2 regions of the Bacillus sp. LQ16 genome follow, and region 1 is predicted to be linked to the other one. Evidence: riboswitches for the same ligand, from Rfam matches in the RefSeq annotation. Region 1 holds a riboswitch; the other holds the start of a gene.
What was found. A riboswitch is a leader RNA that binds a small molecule or an ion and turns the genes downstream of it on or off. The one in region 1 is predicted to bind S-adenosylmethionine.
Positions count from the first base shown of each region.

Region 1 (7,688 bases):
ATTAAAAAGAATGGTGAAGTTGTTTGGGACTCCCATGCAACGACTTGCGTCAATTGCCTAGAAATCGCAGTTGAATCTGCTTCCATGAAACAAAAAGGAAAATCAACGCTTGAAATTCGTAACTATATCGATAATAAATACAAAGAAGGCTATGGTAAACCAACACCTACGCCAATGCCAAAAGCTTAAAAAACGAGGAAACTCCTCGTTTTTTCTTTTCATTCACTTTTTTTCTTAACAAATTCTTTCAAGTGTATTTCTCCTTACTTATCACACACTATATATAACTCTCGGTAAGGAGGGTACACAGTGCAAACATATAACGACTATGATAAAGCTCTCTATTACACGTATTGCTGTAATTGGGATAAATTACTCGTTCTCATGGTTCAAACGAACGATCAATTATTTTCTAAGCGTATTGAGCATTTTTTACACGCTTATCAATACAGTAAAGAACTCCCAGAAGTTGATAAACAATTGCAGCTCCTATTTCAATATATTGACCACGCATCCCAAAAGTCGCATGTAGAAGAAGTAGAACAAATTCAAATGTAAACTATAGCGCTATTCTCTTCCGGAGAATGGCGCTTTTTTAAAATATTTATATCAATAAAAGTTTCTCCTTATAAAACTTTTATTGATAAACATATTTTTTCTTTCTTTTCCATACCACTTCATACTATAATTTAGTATGTAACTATTATAAGAGAGGTATAAAATATGGGACGAGAAAAAAAGCAAGAATATGCTTTACTTACCGCATGGGGAGCTTCTTTTATCGCTACACTAGGAAGTCTGTACTTTTCCGAAATCATGAAATTTGAGCCTTGTGTTCTTTGTTGGTATCAACGTATTTTTATGTATCCATTCGTTTTATGGCTCGGTATCGCTGTGGCAAAGAAAGACTATCGCATCGCAAATTATTCTTTACCAATCGCAACTATTGGTGCTTGTATTTCTTTATATCACTATGCAATTCAAAAAGTCGCAGCATTTTCAGCTGCTGGGGCAGCTTGTGGACGTGTACCATGTACGGGAGAATACATAAACTGGTTCGGCTTTGTGACAATCCCGTTTTTAGCACTTATCGGCTTTATTACAATCGCTGTTTGTAGCTTTATTGTCATCAAAAACAAATAAGGAGATGAAAGAATGAAAAAAATGCTTATATTTGGTGGTATTATTATCGCCTTGTTTGCGGCAATTTTCGCTGTAACACAAATGGAAGAAAAAAAAGCTTCAACTAGCCAAAAAATTGATAATGCTACTGGTAGTCAAACAGATGGTCCTGACTACTACACAAATAAAATCTCTCTTTCAGATCTTCAAAAGAATTTAAAAGAGAAAAAAGAAGAAACAGTATACTTTTATCAAACATCTTGCGTTCATTGCCAAAAATTATCTCCTGTCGTAGTGCCAATGGCTAAAGACTTGAACGTTGATATGAAAGTTATGGATATTGAAAAATTAGATGCTCCTTGGGATGAATATAAAATTCAAGGTACACCAACAATCATTCATTTTAAAGATGGCAAAGAAGTGAGCCGTATTAGTGGTGAACAGCCGAAAGACAAATTAAAAGAATGGCTTGAGCAAACGAAAAAGTAACGAGAAAAGGAAACTCCTTCTACACATGAAATGGGCGTAAAATCCCACACTAATGTATAAGGAGGGGGTTTTATGCCAGAAGTAAGATGTTCTGTTTCCAACTGTTCTTTTTGGGGACAAGGTAACTTTTGTCAAGCAAGTGCGATCATCGTTCAGCCTGATGCAGATGAAACTGGTCAAACTGAAAATGATTCATATACAGCTGCTGTTTTAACAAACGAGACGCTAGAAAGTTCTGTAGCAACGAGTGTAGAGACTTGTTGTCATACATTTAAGCCTAAATATTAAACATAAAAAGCATACGATTCATCGTATGCTTTTTTACATCCCTCTCCAAAAATCATGCATAATAAAAAAGTACAAAATAACGAGAACGGCCGTCCCGCATAGGGTAATGCGCCGATATATACTCTTCTCTCCTTCCCTCGCTTTCACAAACGCCCAAATAAATCCGAAGAATAATATTAAATCAACATATGGAACATAAAAAGAAAAGACGAGAAACGCATATAAATACACGATAAATAAACAGGTCGTTACTAAGAAAGCTTTAAACGCAAATTCACTTTTCATAATATAACCGCCCCCTATCTGTACTGTATTATATTCAGCAAAATACAATAGTTGCAGTTAAACTCCAAGTATAAATAAGCTACCGTCTATAATACGGTAGCCATTACGGAACATTGTATTTCCGTTTATATATATTACTTAAAATCGAAGAAGGAATTTGCTCGTAACGAATTTTCTCTCCTGTTTCATCTATAATATACGAATTGTTTCCTATATAATATATTCCATCTTTTCGTTTTGAGTACACCGGATATCTTTCATTTGGCAATACAGTTTTTACCTTCGTTAACTGTCCATTTGGTTCTTGCCAATATATATCCGCGCGGTCTACTAACGTAAGTATTCCAATTTGTTCTTTTTCTATTTTTCGACCATTCCAGCTCACAACGCGATAACCAAGCTTATTCGCTTCATATTCGGGGCTCGTATGAAAACGAGAAATGATTACTTTTGTTTGTAATTGTACCCGGTCATATAACCATTGTATATCCCTGTCATGCATGCGAATACAGCCATTTGATTCCCTACTTCCAATCGTCCATTCCCGGTTTGTCCCATGAATCGCATATTCATTCTTATCTAGCCCAAGCCATCTCGTACCAAGAGGGTTATTCGGTGCACCCCCAGCTATTTTTTTTCGATGGTATTCTTTATTTTTAAATTTCGTTATAATACAAAAATTACCTTCAGGCGTAGGTGTACGATCTCTTCCAGTCGTTACTGGAAATGTTTTTGTGTAATTTCCATTCTCAAAAAAAGACAACTGGTTTGTCGTAAGATTAACTAGTATTAAATGATCTGTATCAGCAAAAGCACTAACCGGTAGGAAGAAAAATAATAGTAAGACGAGACATACCCTTTTCACCTATATCCCCCCTAGCGCTCACCATAATAATTGTAATTAGCTTTACTTTGCTCTTATAAATGAAAACTATCCATTTACAATAACGCCCCCATTTACATGTATCATTTGTCCGGTAACATAAGAAGAATCACCAGACGCTAAATATACGTATGCCGGCGCTAACTCATATGGTTGACCAGGCCGTTGCATCGGGACATTGCTTCCAAACTGAGAGACTTTCTTCTCATCAAAGCTCGATGGAATAAGCGGTGTCCAAATCGGTCCCGGTGCAACACCATTTACACGAATCCCTTTTTGCACTAATGATTGAGAAAGTGATCTTGTAAACGCTACAATTGCTCCTTTCGTTGCGGAATAATCAATTAAAGTTTCATTTCCTTCGTATGCAACGATAGACGCGGTATTTATAATGACATCCCCTTGCTTTAAATGAGAAAGTGCGGCTTTCGCAACGTGAAAATAAGAAAAAATATTAATACGAAAAGTCTTTTCTAGCTGTTCTGCTGTAATATACTCTAGTCCTTGCTGCGGATATTGCTGCGCGACATTATTTACTAAAACCTGTAAACTACCTAGCTGCTGGACGGTCTCTTGAACAACATCTTTACAATGCTGTTCATCACTTAAATCACCCGGCAACAATACACACTTTACACCTTCTTTCTCAACATATTGCTTCGTCTCATTAGCATCTTCTTCCTCATCTAAATAAGCAATCGCAATATTTGCTCCCTCTTTCGCAAAAGCGATGGAAACAGCTCGTCCAATCCCACTATCTCCCCCTGTAATTAATACATTCTTTCCTTTTAACTTTTCGCTACCTTTATAATTTGAATCTTCAAACTGCGGAAGTGGATTCATTAATGATTCAATACCAGGCTGTTTATTTTGATGTTGCGCTGGCATTGTTACAAAGTTTTTTTGCTGTGGCATAGCTTCTTTCAACTCCTTTTCCTTATAATGTGCATAATAAAAACTGAAATTCACACATCAAGTTACGATTAATATTCGAATTTAAGACACAAAATATGAATTGTTGTAAACTTTTTATACAAAACTATTGCAAAATAGTTAAAAAACGAATATTATATATAACTGTTGTGAAAATTATTCGTAAACAGAAAGGATGTTTATATGTTTAACCTTTCAAAACATAAAACTTCTATTAAAACTGAAATTATGGCAGGTATTATTACCTTCTTAACAATGGCATATATCATTGTCGTAAACCCTGTTATCCTTGGGGATGCAGGTGTTCCATTTGAACAAGCATTTACAGCAACAATTATTGCTGCTGTTGTCGGAACATTATTTATGGCAATCTTTACAAACTTACCAATCGCAATCGCGCCAGGTATGGGATTAAATGCTTACTTCTCTTACTCTGTTGTAAAAGCGCATGAAGGCATGACTTTCGCAATTGCATTCTCTGCTGTATTCGTAGCAGGTATGATTTTAATTTTGTTATCATTCACATCTTTCCGTACAAAATTAATGGAAGCAATTCCTGAAAACTTAAAACATGCAATTACTGCTGGTATCGGTCTTTTCATCGCCTTTATCGGTTTACGTTTAACAGGTATCGTTACAAAAAATGATGCAAATTTAGTTGGACTTGGTGATCTTCACTCTGCTCCAGTTCTACTAGCATTGGCTGGGCTTGGAATTACTATTGTTCTTATGTCTTTAAATGTAAATGGCGCACTATTTATTGGTATGCTATTAACTGGTATTATCGCTTTCTTCACAGGGCAATTAACATTCTCAAACGGTGTTACATCAATGCCTGGATTACCAGAAGGAATTATCGTTTCAAATCCAATTACTGCTGTATCTGACGTAATTAACTACGGATTATATGGCGTTGTATTCTCATTCTTCCTTGTTACACTATTCGATACAACAGGTACATTACTTGGCGTTGCACAACAAGGTGGATTTATGAAAGACGGAAAGCTTCCAAAAGCTGGACGCGCTCTTCTATCTGACTCATTCTCAGCAACAATCGGTTCTATGTTCGGAACAACACCATCAACAGCTTACATTGAATCATCTGCTGGTGTTGCAGCTGGTGGTCGTACTGGTTTAACAACTGTTACAGTAGCTGTTCTATTCGCACTAGCAGCATTCTTCGGACCATTAGTAAGTGCTGTTTCTGGTGTATCAGCTATTACTGCACCATCATTAATTATCGTTGGTAGTCTTATGATGGGTTCAGTTCGCCACATCGATTGGGACGCATTTGATGAAGCATTCCCAGCATTTTTAGTAATCTTAAGCATGCCACTTACATCAAGTATCGCAACAGGTATCGCACTTGGATTTATTTCATACCCACTTATGAAAGTGGCAAAAGGTAAATTCCGTGCTGTTCACCCACTTGTATATGTATTTGGAATTTTGTTTGCTTATCAATTGATATTCTTACCACATTAAAATCCCTCTTTCTGAGGGATTTTTTTATAAATACTGTTTGACAACACCATTCGTTTGTGGAATAATTCAAAATAGTTAAATATTCGATGTCTTATCAAGAGCAGGTGGAGGGATGAGCCCTACGAAGCCCGGCAACCGACCCATTTATGGGCACGGTGCTAATTCTTACAACACATTGTGTTGAAAGATAAGAGTAATATGATAAGGCGTCTTTTCTATATGAAAAGGCGTTTTTTATTTTCACTCCCTCCTCTCTCTTTTTAGTTTAGGAGGGATTTTTTTATGAAAAAATTATGTTCCATCGTACTTATTTTTCTCTTATTTACATTAGCAGCATGTACAAATGAACAAGATGCTATCTCTTCACAAAAGCAACAAACTGTGAGAAAGGCGACTACAACGGTAGAAAATCAATTACAAACAGAAATTCCAAGCCAAATGAAGAAGCCATTAAAAATCGCATTAATTATGCAAATGTCCATCGGAACTTTTTCCTCTCAATATATTGAGGGTGTCAAAAAACAAGTTGAGCTATTTGGCGGCAGTGTACAAGTCTACAATTCTGATAACGATTTAGCAAAAATGGCTGCAAATTTAGATACTGCTATTAATTCAAAAGTGGATGGTATTTTAATTGATCATGGCCGTTCTGAAGCACTAAAACCTGGAGTAGAAAAAGCGTTACAAGCGAACATTCCCGTAGTTGCGTTCGATAACGATCTACGCTTGCCAGGTGTGACAATTATTGATCAAGATGACTATAGTCTTGCATGGAAATCATTAAAAACGTTAGCGGAAGATTTGAATGGACAAGGAAATATCGCAGTTGTATGGGTCGGCGGATTTGCTCCAATGGAACGTCGCAATGTTATCATTGATGCTTTTTATAAACGGTATCCAAATATAAAAGAAGTTGCAAGATTCGGTACTGCTAGTAATAACACACCGCTCGATACACAAACACAAGTAGAAGCTTTACTAAAGAAATATCCGAAAAAAGGCGATTTACAAGCTATTTTCGCTTCGTGGGATGAGTTTGCTAAAGGGGCTGTTAAAGCACTTGAACAAGCTGGTCGTACAGATATAAAAGTATATGGCATTGACTTAAGCAATGAAGATTTACAACTCATGCAAAAAGAAAACTCACCTTGGACTGCTACAGCTGCAACTGATCCAGCTGAAGTAGGTAAGGTTCAAGTACGATTTTTATACAAAAAAATTGCTGGTGAACAAACGCCAGATATTTATTCACTAGAACCTTATTTAGTAAAGAAAAATAGTTTACCAAAAGAAAATATAACAATGGATCAGTTATCAAAATATATAAACGGTTGGGGAGACTCAAAAGATGCATATTCCCCTTGGATGAAAAAATTAGAGAAGGAGAAAAAATGATGACGTTCTCTCTTCAAAACATTACACATTCTTATCATGTCGCTACACCTGTTCTAGAAGATGTTTCTATTCATATTCAAAAAGGAAAAGTACACGCTTTACTAGGCATGAACGGTGCGGGAAAAAGTACTTTACTAAAAATAGCAACTGGTGAAATTCAACCAGTTGTTGGCGATATAAAAATTGATACTCAGTCTGTTTCCTTTACTTCACCGCGCGATGCAAAAAAGCATGGCATTTCTTTCGTAACACAAGAAGTAGATCACGGACTTATTCTCGGATTATCTGTATTAGAAAATGTACTAATCGATCATTTAGCAATGCAAAATAAAGTACTATTTTCAAAGTCCAAATTAGTCGCACTTGCTAAACAACATTTGCAAACTGTACAGGTAAATTTAAATGTTTCGGAAGATGTTTCAAACTGTTCATTACATGAAAAACAATTACTTCTTATCGCAAGAGCTTTATCTAACAATACAAATTACCTTTTATTAGATGAACCTACTTCTTCTCTTGGACCAAAAGAAGTTGAAACCTTTGGGAAACTATTAAAAGATTTAACATCAAAAGGAATTGGCATCCTTTTAGTTTCTCATCGTTTATCAGAGATTCGAAATTTCGCGGATGATGTAACTGTATTACATAACGGTCAAGTTGCCCTTTCTGAAACCATTACAACGATTACAGATCAACAAATTGTGGAAGCAATGACTGGAAAACAACTTACACTTCCTATTAATACCGCACCAAAAACCGGGAGCGAGGAACTATTTAAAGTACAAGAGCTTCTATTACACGAAGGTCA
Region 1 is NZ_CM173491.1:799,892-807,579, reverse strand. It holds gene AC3EMB_RS04105 (PCYCGC domain-containing protein) at 1-189, shown strand, start outside; gene AC3EMB_RS04100 (YhdB family protein) at 310-558, shown strand; gene AC3EMB_RS04095 (disulfide formation protein C) at 724-1,143, shown strand; gene AC3EMB_RS04090 (thioredoxin family protein) at 1,156-1,611, shown strand; gene AC3EMB_RS04085 (DUF1540 domain-containing protein) at 1,684-1,899, shown strand; gene AC3EMB_RS04080 (hypothetical protein) at 1,933-2,184, opposite strand; gene AC3EMB_RS04075 (L,D-transpeptidase) at 2,288-3,049, opposite strand; gene AC3EMB_RS04070 (SDR family oxidoreductase) at 3,116-3,982, opposite strand; gene AC3EMB_RS04065 (NCS2 family permease) at 4,184-5,485, shown strand; SAM riboswitch class I at 5,574-5,679, shown strand; gene AC3EMB_RS04060 (sugar ABC transporter substrate-binding protein) at 5,768-6,880, shown strand; gene AC3EMB_RS04055 (sugar ABC transporter ATP-binding protein) at 6,877-7,688, shown strand, end outside.

Region 2 (7,688 bases), 680 kb from region 1:
CTGATACACCAAACGGATTACCATAAGTCACTTTAACATTCGGATATTGATTCTTGAGCTTTACCAATTCAAATGGAATATCTTTCTTCACATGACCTGCCGCTAATAAAAAAACAGGGATGGCAATAATCTCCGTGGCCCCACGCTTCACACATGTACGAAAACCATCTTCAATAGAAGGATTCGCTAACTCTAAAAAACAAACTTCTTGAATATTCGCTTCTATACGACTCATACACGATGTAATAAATTGAATCGCCTCTTCTTTCGCTGTCTTCAAACGACTTCCATGACATATATATAAGACGGCTTTCATTTTACAACACTCCACTTACTTGATAAGCATTTTCCGTTTGCTTCTCAAACCAATGGATTTTTTCTCTAAAACGGACAACTTCTCCAATTACAATCATGCTCGGATTTTGAATTTGCTCTTTTTTCGCAACATCTACAATTGTTCCTAATGTCCCAACAACTGTACGTTGCATAGACGTCGTCCCCTGCTCAATAATAGCAGCTGGCGTACTTTTATCTTTTCCATGCTTCATAAGTTGCTCACATATGTAGGGCAAATTACTAACCCCCATATATATCGCTAAAGTCTCTACACCTTTCGCTAAACTTTCCCATTTCACTTCTTCTTCAGCACCTTCTTTCCTATGCCCAGTCACAATAGCAAAACTTGCACTTGCATCACGGTGCGTCACTGGAATACCAGCATAAGCAGGTGCAGCTATTCCAGATGAAATACCTGGGACGATTTCAAATGGTACACCTTGCTTTGCTAATGCTTCCGCTTCTTCTCCCCCTCTACCAAATACAAATGGATCGCCGCCCTTAAGCCTCGTTACTACTTTCCCTTTTTTCGCATACTTAATAAGAAATGTATTAATTGTTTCTTGCTTCATCGTGTGATAATTCGGGAGTTTCCCGCAATAAATTAAATCCGCGTCAGGCTTTGCGTGTGAAAGCAGCTCTTTATTCACAAGGCGATCGTATAAAATAACATCTGCCTTCTCAATACATTTCAACCCTTTAACAGTAATTAAATCTGGATCGCCAGGACCCGCTCCAACAATATAAACCTTCCCCATCATCTCTCCTCATTTCTACTATTAAAATGAAACTTCCATTCGTATATAAGAATGGAAGTTTTTATTTTTTCGTATTACTAATCTCTACTCATGAATAACAAATGCTGCACCTTTTCGAATCTTCTTTTTTTCAAACAAAGAAATCTCTTTTACCTCTGGCAACGGTAAAAAATGTTTTTCAAGCTCAATCTCCGCAAGCTTAAATGCCTGTTCTTCACTTTGAGCAACAACAACAATCGGAACAATATCACTCACTAATACAGCTTCAAATCGATATAAATCCATATTGTCCCCCCTAAGACGCTATGACTTCTTCTAACACGTTATTTAACGCTATTTGTAATGTGTCTACACCAACACGACCTACAAAATCATAAAATGTTTCGGCTGGTAATTTATTCTCTTTGAAATAACTTATAAATGATGCGAGTACATCAGGTAAATCCTCGCCATCTATTTTTCCTTTTAACTTTTGATTGTAGGCACCGCCATCTAACAACGTTCCACCTACATATATCTCAAATGCTTCAACAATTCCCTTTTCCTTCGTTTTCATTTTCACCCCTTGTAACCCAATGTCAGCAATTTGACGTTGACCACATGAATTCGGGCAGCCTACCATATGAATTCGAACTGGAACATCGAGTGCAATTTGTGTATCTAAGTATTCTGCAATTTTTCGTAATCTTTCTTTCGTTTCTACTAATGCAAGATTACAATATTCAATACCGGTACATGAAACCGCATGACCAATAAATGATTTTGGGCTTGCAGATATCGCTTCAAACAACGGTTCACTAAGTAATCCTTTTACATTTTCCGGAGGAACGTTCGGAATAATGAAATTTTGTGAATTACATGTACGAATTTGTCCATTTCCATATTGCTTTGCGATTCTTGCAATCTCAAACATTTCTTCTGCATGTAAACGACCTACCGGTACATTAAAACCTACATATTTTAATCCCTCTTGTTTTTGGTCTTGAACACCATAAAAATAGCCTGCATTCCATCCTTTGAGTGCACTTTCCCCTTTACTTTGTAAAGGCCCTGTATACTCTATTAGTTTCTCTTTAAATTTCTCTGCTCCCCAGTCCGCAACAAGAAATTTCAAACGGGCTAAATGACGTTTCTCACGATATCCAAAATCACGGAATATAGTAGCAATCGCAATTGCCACTGCCTTCACTTCTTCTGGTAAAACGAACACATCTAATTCATCAGCTAAATATGGACGGGCTGATAATCCTCCGCCTACTTTTATATGAAAACCAACTTTTTTCTCACCATCTATTTCTTTCGTAGCAGGTGTAAATGCAACACAGTTAATCTCTGCGTTTGCTGAGTTATAAATATTAGAACTAATAGACATTTTAAATTTACGTGGCAAATTAGAAAACTCTTCATTATGTTGGAAATAGTCATATACCTCTTTCACAATATGTGTCGTATCAAATAGTTCATTTGCATCAATTCCAGCAAGCGGATTACCTGTAATATTCCGCGTTATATCACCACAAGCCCCCGCTGAAGATAATCCAACTCTTGCTAATCTTTTAAAAATATCTGGTATTTGCTGAATTTCTAACCAGTGAAACTGAATCGCCTGTCTCGTAGTAATATCTATTACATCACGTCCATAATCCTCAGCGATAGAAGCAAGTACTTCTGCCTGCGCATTTGTAATAATCCCTGACGGAATATTTACCCGCATCATAAAATAACCAGCTTCTTTTGGACGTTGTAAATACAATCCCGCCCATTTAAAGGCATCCCACTCTTCTTTCGGAATAGATTCAAATCCATTTTCCGCATAGTAAGGAATATCATTAAAAATTTCTAATCCATCTTTTTCTAATTTATTTTTCTCCGTTTGATTTAGTTTTTCATTGTTAGCCCATACTTTTTCATAACTCATTTTTAAATCCCCCTATATAAAGTGAAACTTTAATCAGTAGAGTTTTGTTCATCCCACGCTGATTATTAGCCTTAACCAATCGGGTATTTACGGGCAGCCCGACCCCCACCTAACTTCCTTGCCCCAATCGAACTTTGAGGTAGGAATTTTACTTCCCGGCAAATAGCGGGATAAAACTACGCTCTTGTAAGTACTTCACGATTTGTTCTGCACATTCTTCAATAGAATATTTGTGCGTTTCTACAATTAATTCTGCTTGCTCTGGCTCTTCATAAGGCGAATCAATACCTGTGAAATCCTTAATATCACCTTTTCTTGCCTTTTTATAAAGCCCTTTCGGATCACGTTTCTCACACTCTTCAATCGGACACTTCACAAAAATTTCAATAAATTCATCTGCCGCTAATAAATCTCTTACTTGTTTGCGGTCTACTCGAAATGGTGAAATAAATGCTGTAAGGACAACTGTTCCTTGATCTACAAATAACTTTGCCACTTCGCCAATACGTCTTATATTTTCCATGCGATCACTTTCAGAAAATCCTAAGTCTTTATTTAAACCGTGGCGAATGTTATCCCCATCCAGCACATAATTTCCAATATTCTTTTCAAACAGTTTACGAGCGACCGCATTCGCTACTGTAGATTTACCCGAAGCTGATAAACCAGTAAACCAAATTACAAAACTGTGATGTCCATTCTTCACTCTTCTCTCATCTTTTGAAACCGAAGCTGTATGCCAAGTAATATTCGTATCCATCTCGTTCTCTCCCTATTCTGTTACTACTTCTTTTTTTAAACCTTTAATTAGCACTTCTACTACTTCTTTACGACTAAATGTACTTGGCGGAATCTCACCGTTTCTTAATAATTCTCTTACTTTCGTACCTGATAAAATAACATGATCTTCTTTTCCGTGCGGACATGTTTTTGTTGAAGCCATCGCTTCACATTTCGTGCAGTAAAAACTATGTTCAAAGAATAGTGGTGTAATGCCTAACTCTTCTATCGTAAAATTCGTGAAGATTTCTTGCGCTTCGTATGTTCCGTAATAATCTCCTACTCCGGCATGATCACGTCCTACAATAAAGTGGGTACATCCAAAATTCTTTCTTACTAACGCATGAAATATCGCTTCTCTTGGTCCTGCGTAACGCATTGCAGCAGGAAATACACTTAAAAAGACACGATTTTTCGGATAATAGTTTTGAAGGAGTACTTCATAGCTTTCCATTCTTACATCAGCAGGAATATCATCCGATTTCGTTTCTCCAACGAGTGGATTTAAAAAGAGACCATCTACAATTTCAAGAGCAGATTTTTGAATATACTCATGGGCACGATGTACCGGGTTTCTCGTTTGAAATCCGACTACTGTTTTCCACCCACGTTTTTTAAATTCTTCTCTCGTTTCAATTGGGTCTAAATGATAAGAAGGAAATTGATTATTTTCAAAGCGTTTTGTTAGAATAATAGTTCCTCCAACGTAAACGTTTGGTCGTTCATATAATTTTTTCACTCCTGGATGAGCCTCATCCGTTGTTTTATATACAAGTAACGCTTCTTTTTCTTTATCTGGTACGAAAATATCTTCTATTTTAATAGCACCATATATATTTCCATTGTTGACAAGCTTTACTTCCTCTCCGGTCTTCAGGCTTTCTGCGACTTCTTCTGTTACCGGTAATGTAATTGGTATACTCCACACACTACCATTTGCTAAACGAAGCGTTTCTACGACTGAATCATAATCTTCCTTCCCCAAAAAACCAGTAAGCGGGCTATATCCACCTGTCGCCAATAGTTCTAAATCACTTAAAGCAATGTTGTCTAATTTAATTTCTTTTTCAATTTGTGATATATCATATGTCTCATCTATACGGTTTACTAATTCGTTTACTGTGCTCATTTTCTATATCCCCTCTTAGCTTTATTTCAAGATTCATCTTATTGATAATGAAGACCACATTCGGTTTTCACTTTCCCAGCCCATCTACCATCTCTTGAATCGCCACCATCCCCTACAGGTAAAGTACATTTCTCACACCCAATACTTGGATAGCCAACATCATGCAACGGGTTATACGGCAAGCTATGTTTGTATACATATCGCCAAACTTCTTTCCACGTCCAATGAATAAGTGGACAAACTTTAATAGATTGAAAACGATGATCTTGATTTATAAACTTTGTATGCTTACGTGTTTCTGATTGTTCCCTTCTTAAGCCCGATATCCATGCTTTTTCCACGACTAATGATTTTTCTAAAGGTGAAATTTTTCTAATCTTACAACAAAGATTCGGATTGCTCTCCCACAGTTTTTCACCATGCAACTTCGCCTGTTCATCAAGTGTAAGTTCTGGCTGCTTTTCTATAATATTCAATGAAGGAAATCGTTCCCTCACTCTTTGAATTAATTCATATGTTTCTTGAAAATGAACATTTGTATCCAAAAATACAACTTTAGCAGATGGATTTACTTGGTTTATAAGGTGCAGCAATACCATACCTTCCACCCCAAAGCTACATGCGTAGACGATTTCATCTTTATACTCTTCATAAGCCCAATTTAATACTGATAAAGCGCCTTTTGTTTCATCTTCTTCCGAAAACGAAACAACATTTTCTTCCCACGTTTCATACGTCAACATGTTTTTTCCCCCTGTAAAAGCAAAAAGACGGTTTTAACCTAATGAAAATAGGTTAAAACCGCCTCTAGTTTTTCTAGTCAGCGCTTTTCACTTTAAACGTACTTTTTCACTTTTCTCTAACTGAATTACTTTTCCATCTTGCACAACAATTGTAATTGAGCCATATTTCATATCAGCAAGCATCGCTTCAATCTTCTCGGATACTTCATCAAAATGTTCCCGTACACCCACGCGAACAGCCCCCCTTTTTATTCATAAAAAAAATCTTTCCCATTTCGAAAAGACTGTTCGGTAATATATTTTACCTTATCTTTCAAAATGGATTCCATTTTGCTGGATTTAGCACCTTGCTTTCTATAAGCAGGTTGCCGAGCTTCTTCGGGCCAGTTCCCTCCGCTTCTCTTGATAAGCTTTGTATTTGTATTTTATCACAATTCTGATTTTTTTCAATCCTAGTTTTCCGATATATTTTAATTATTTTATTTTACAAAAAAGGAATTGCCCATCCGAACAACCCCTTTTTCTATTTAAACAAGCTCTTTAATACGTATGCGATCGTTCCCAATAATATTTTCATATGTTTCGCGTTCCACAACTACTTGCGATGTTCCGCCTTTTGCAAAGACAACGGCTGGTCTTCGAATCCGATTGTAATTATTCGCCATCGAGTACCCGTAGGCTCCTGTACAGGAAACTGCTAGTAAATCAGCAGAAGCGACTTTCGGTAAATGAATATCCCAAATCAACATATCTCCGCTCTCACAACATTTCCCCGCAATCGAAACGAGTTCCTCATTCTCATCATTCCCTCGATTCGCTAACATTGCTTCATAACGCGCACTATATAAAGCAGGTCTTAAATTATCTGTCATTCCACCATCGACTGATACATATTTCCGAATACCAGGAATATCTTTCACAGATCCAACTGTATAAATTGTTGTCCCAGCATCACCTACAATGCTACGGCCTGGTTCAATCCATATTTCTGGCAATGGATATTCACATACAGTAAATTGTTCTCTCACTGCACTTGTTACAGCTCGCACATATGTCTCAAGAGTTAACGGTGTATCCGACTCTGTGTAGCGTATTCCAAATCCCCCGCCTACATTTAACACTTTTACTACATAGTTTGTTTGCTCTCTCACTTCTTCTAAAAATTGGCGAAGAACTTCAATCGCTCGAACAAAGCCAGCTGTTTCAAATATTTGCGATCCGATATGTGAATGAATCCCTAGCACATTATAATTGGATTTTTGTAAAGCAAATCCAATTGCCTGTATCGCTTGACCGTTTGAAACGCCAAATCCAAATTTCGAATCATCTTGGCCTGTTGTAATATATTCATGTGTGTGCGCCTCTACTCCAGGCGTTACACGAATTAATATGTTCACAAACTTTCCATGTTGCATCGCTAAATCGTGTAAAACTTCTAATTCAAAGAAATTATCTACGACAAAACAACCGATATTCGCCTGAAGAGCCATCACTATCTCTTCTTCTGTTTTATTATTTCCATGAAAATGAATACGTGATGCTGGAAATCCTGCTTGGAGCGCAGTATATAATTCTCCTCCAGAAACAACGTCTAATGACATATTCTCTTCACGAGCTACTCGGCACATCTCCATGCACAAGAACGCCTTGCTTGCATATGCTACTTGATAAGAGAAACCACTTTCTTTAAAAGCACGATGAAATGCTCGGCATTTTCCTCGAATAGACTCTTCATCGTATACATAAAGTGGTGTTCCGTATTGCTTTGCTAGCTGCGTCGTATCGCACCCTCCAATTTCTAAGTGTCCTTGCCCATTAATTCGGCTTGTGCCGTGTAAATACATTTAAATTCCTCCCTTATTTCCTCTAAAACTCATAACCCCAATCTTCTATTCATTGCAGCACGCTTTTAGATAGACAAAAAACGCGCGGAACAATGTTCACACGCGTTTCTTATTAGGAAAAATATATATTGAAAAAATAAACGAGTTGTTATCTCCTCAAAATAAGAAACCGCATCAACA
Region 2 is NZ_CM173491.1:1,475,589-1,483,276, reverse strand. It holds gene AC3EMB_RS07535 (sirohydrochlorin chelatase) at 1-316, opposite strand, end outside; gene cobA (uroporphyrinogen-III C-methyltransferase) at 318-1,094, opposite strand; gene AC3EMB_RS07525 (DUF3906 family protein) at 1,179-1,379, opposite strand; gene AC3EMB_RS07520 (nitrite/sulfite reductase) at 1,390-3,012, opposite strand; gene cysC (adenylyl-sulfate kinase) at 3,161-3,772, opposite strand; gene sat (sulfate adenylyltransferase) at 3,785-4,921, opposite strand; gene AC3EMB_RS07505 (phosphoadenylyl-sulfate reductase) at 4,960-5,664, opposite strand; gene AC3EMB_RS07500 (YezD family protein) at 5,752-5,895, opposite strand; SAM riboswitch class I at 5,968-6,076, opposite strand; gene lysA (diaminopimelate decarboxylase) at 6,192-7,508, opposite strand.
Region 2: another riboswitch for S-adenosylmethionine. It lies ahead of AC3EMB_RS07500 (YezD family protein); the one in region 1 lies ahead of AC3EMB_RS04060 (sugar ABC transporter substrate-binding protein).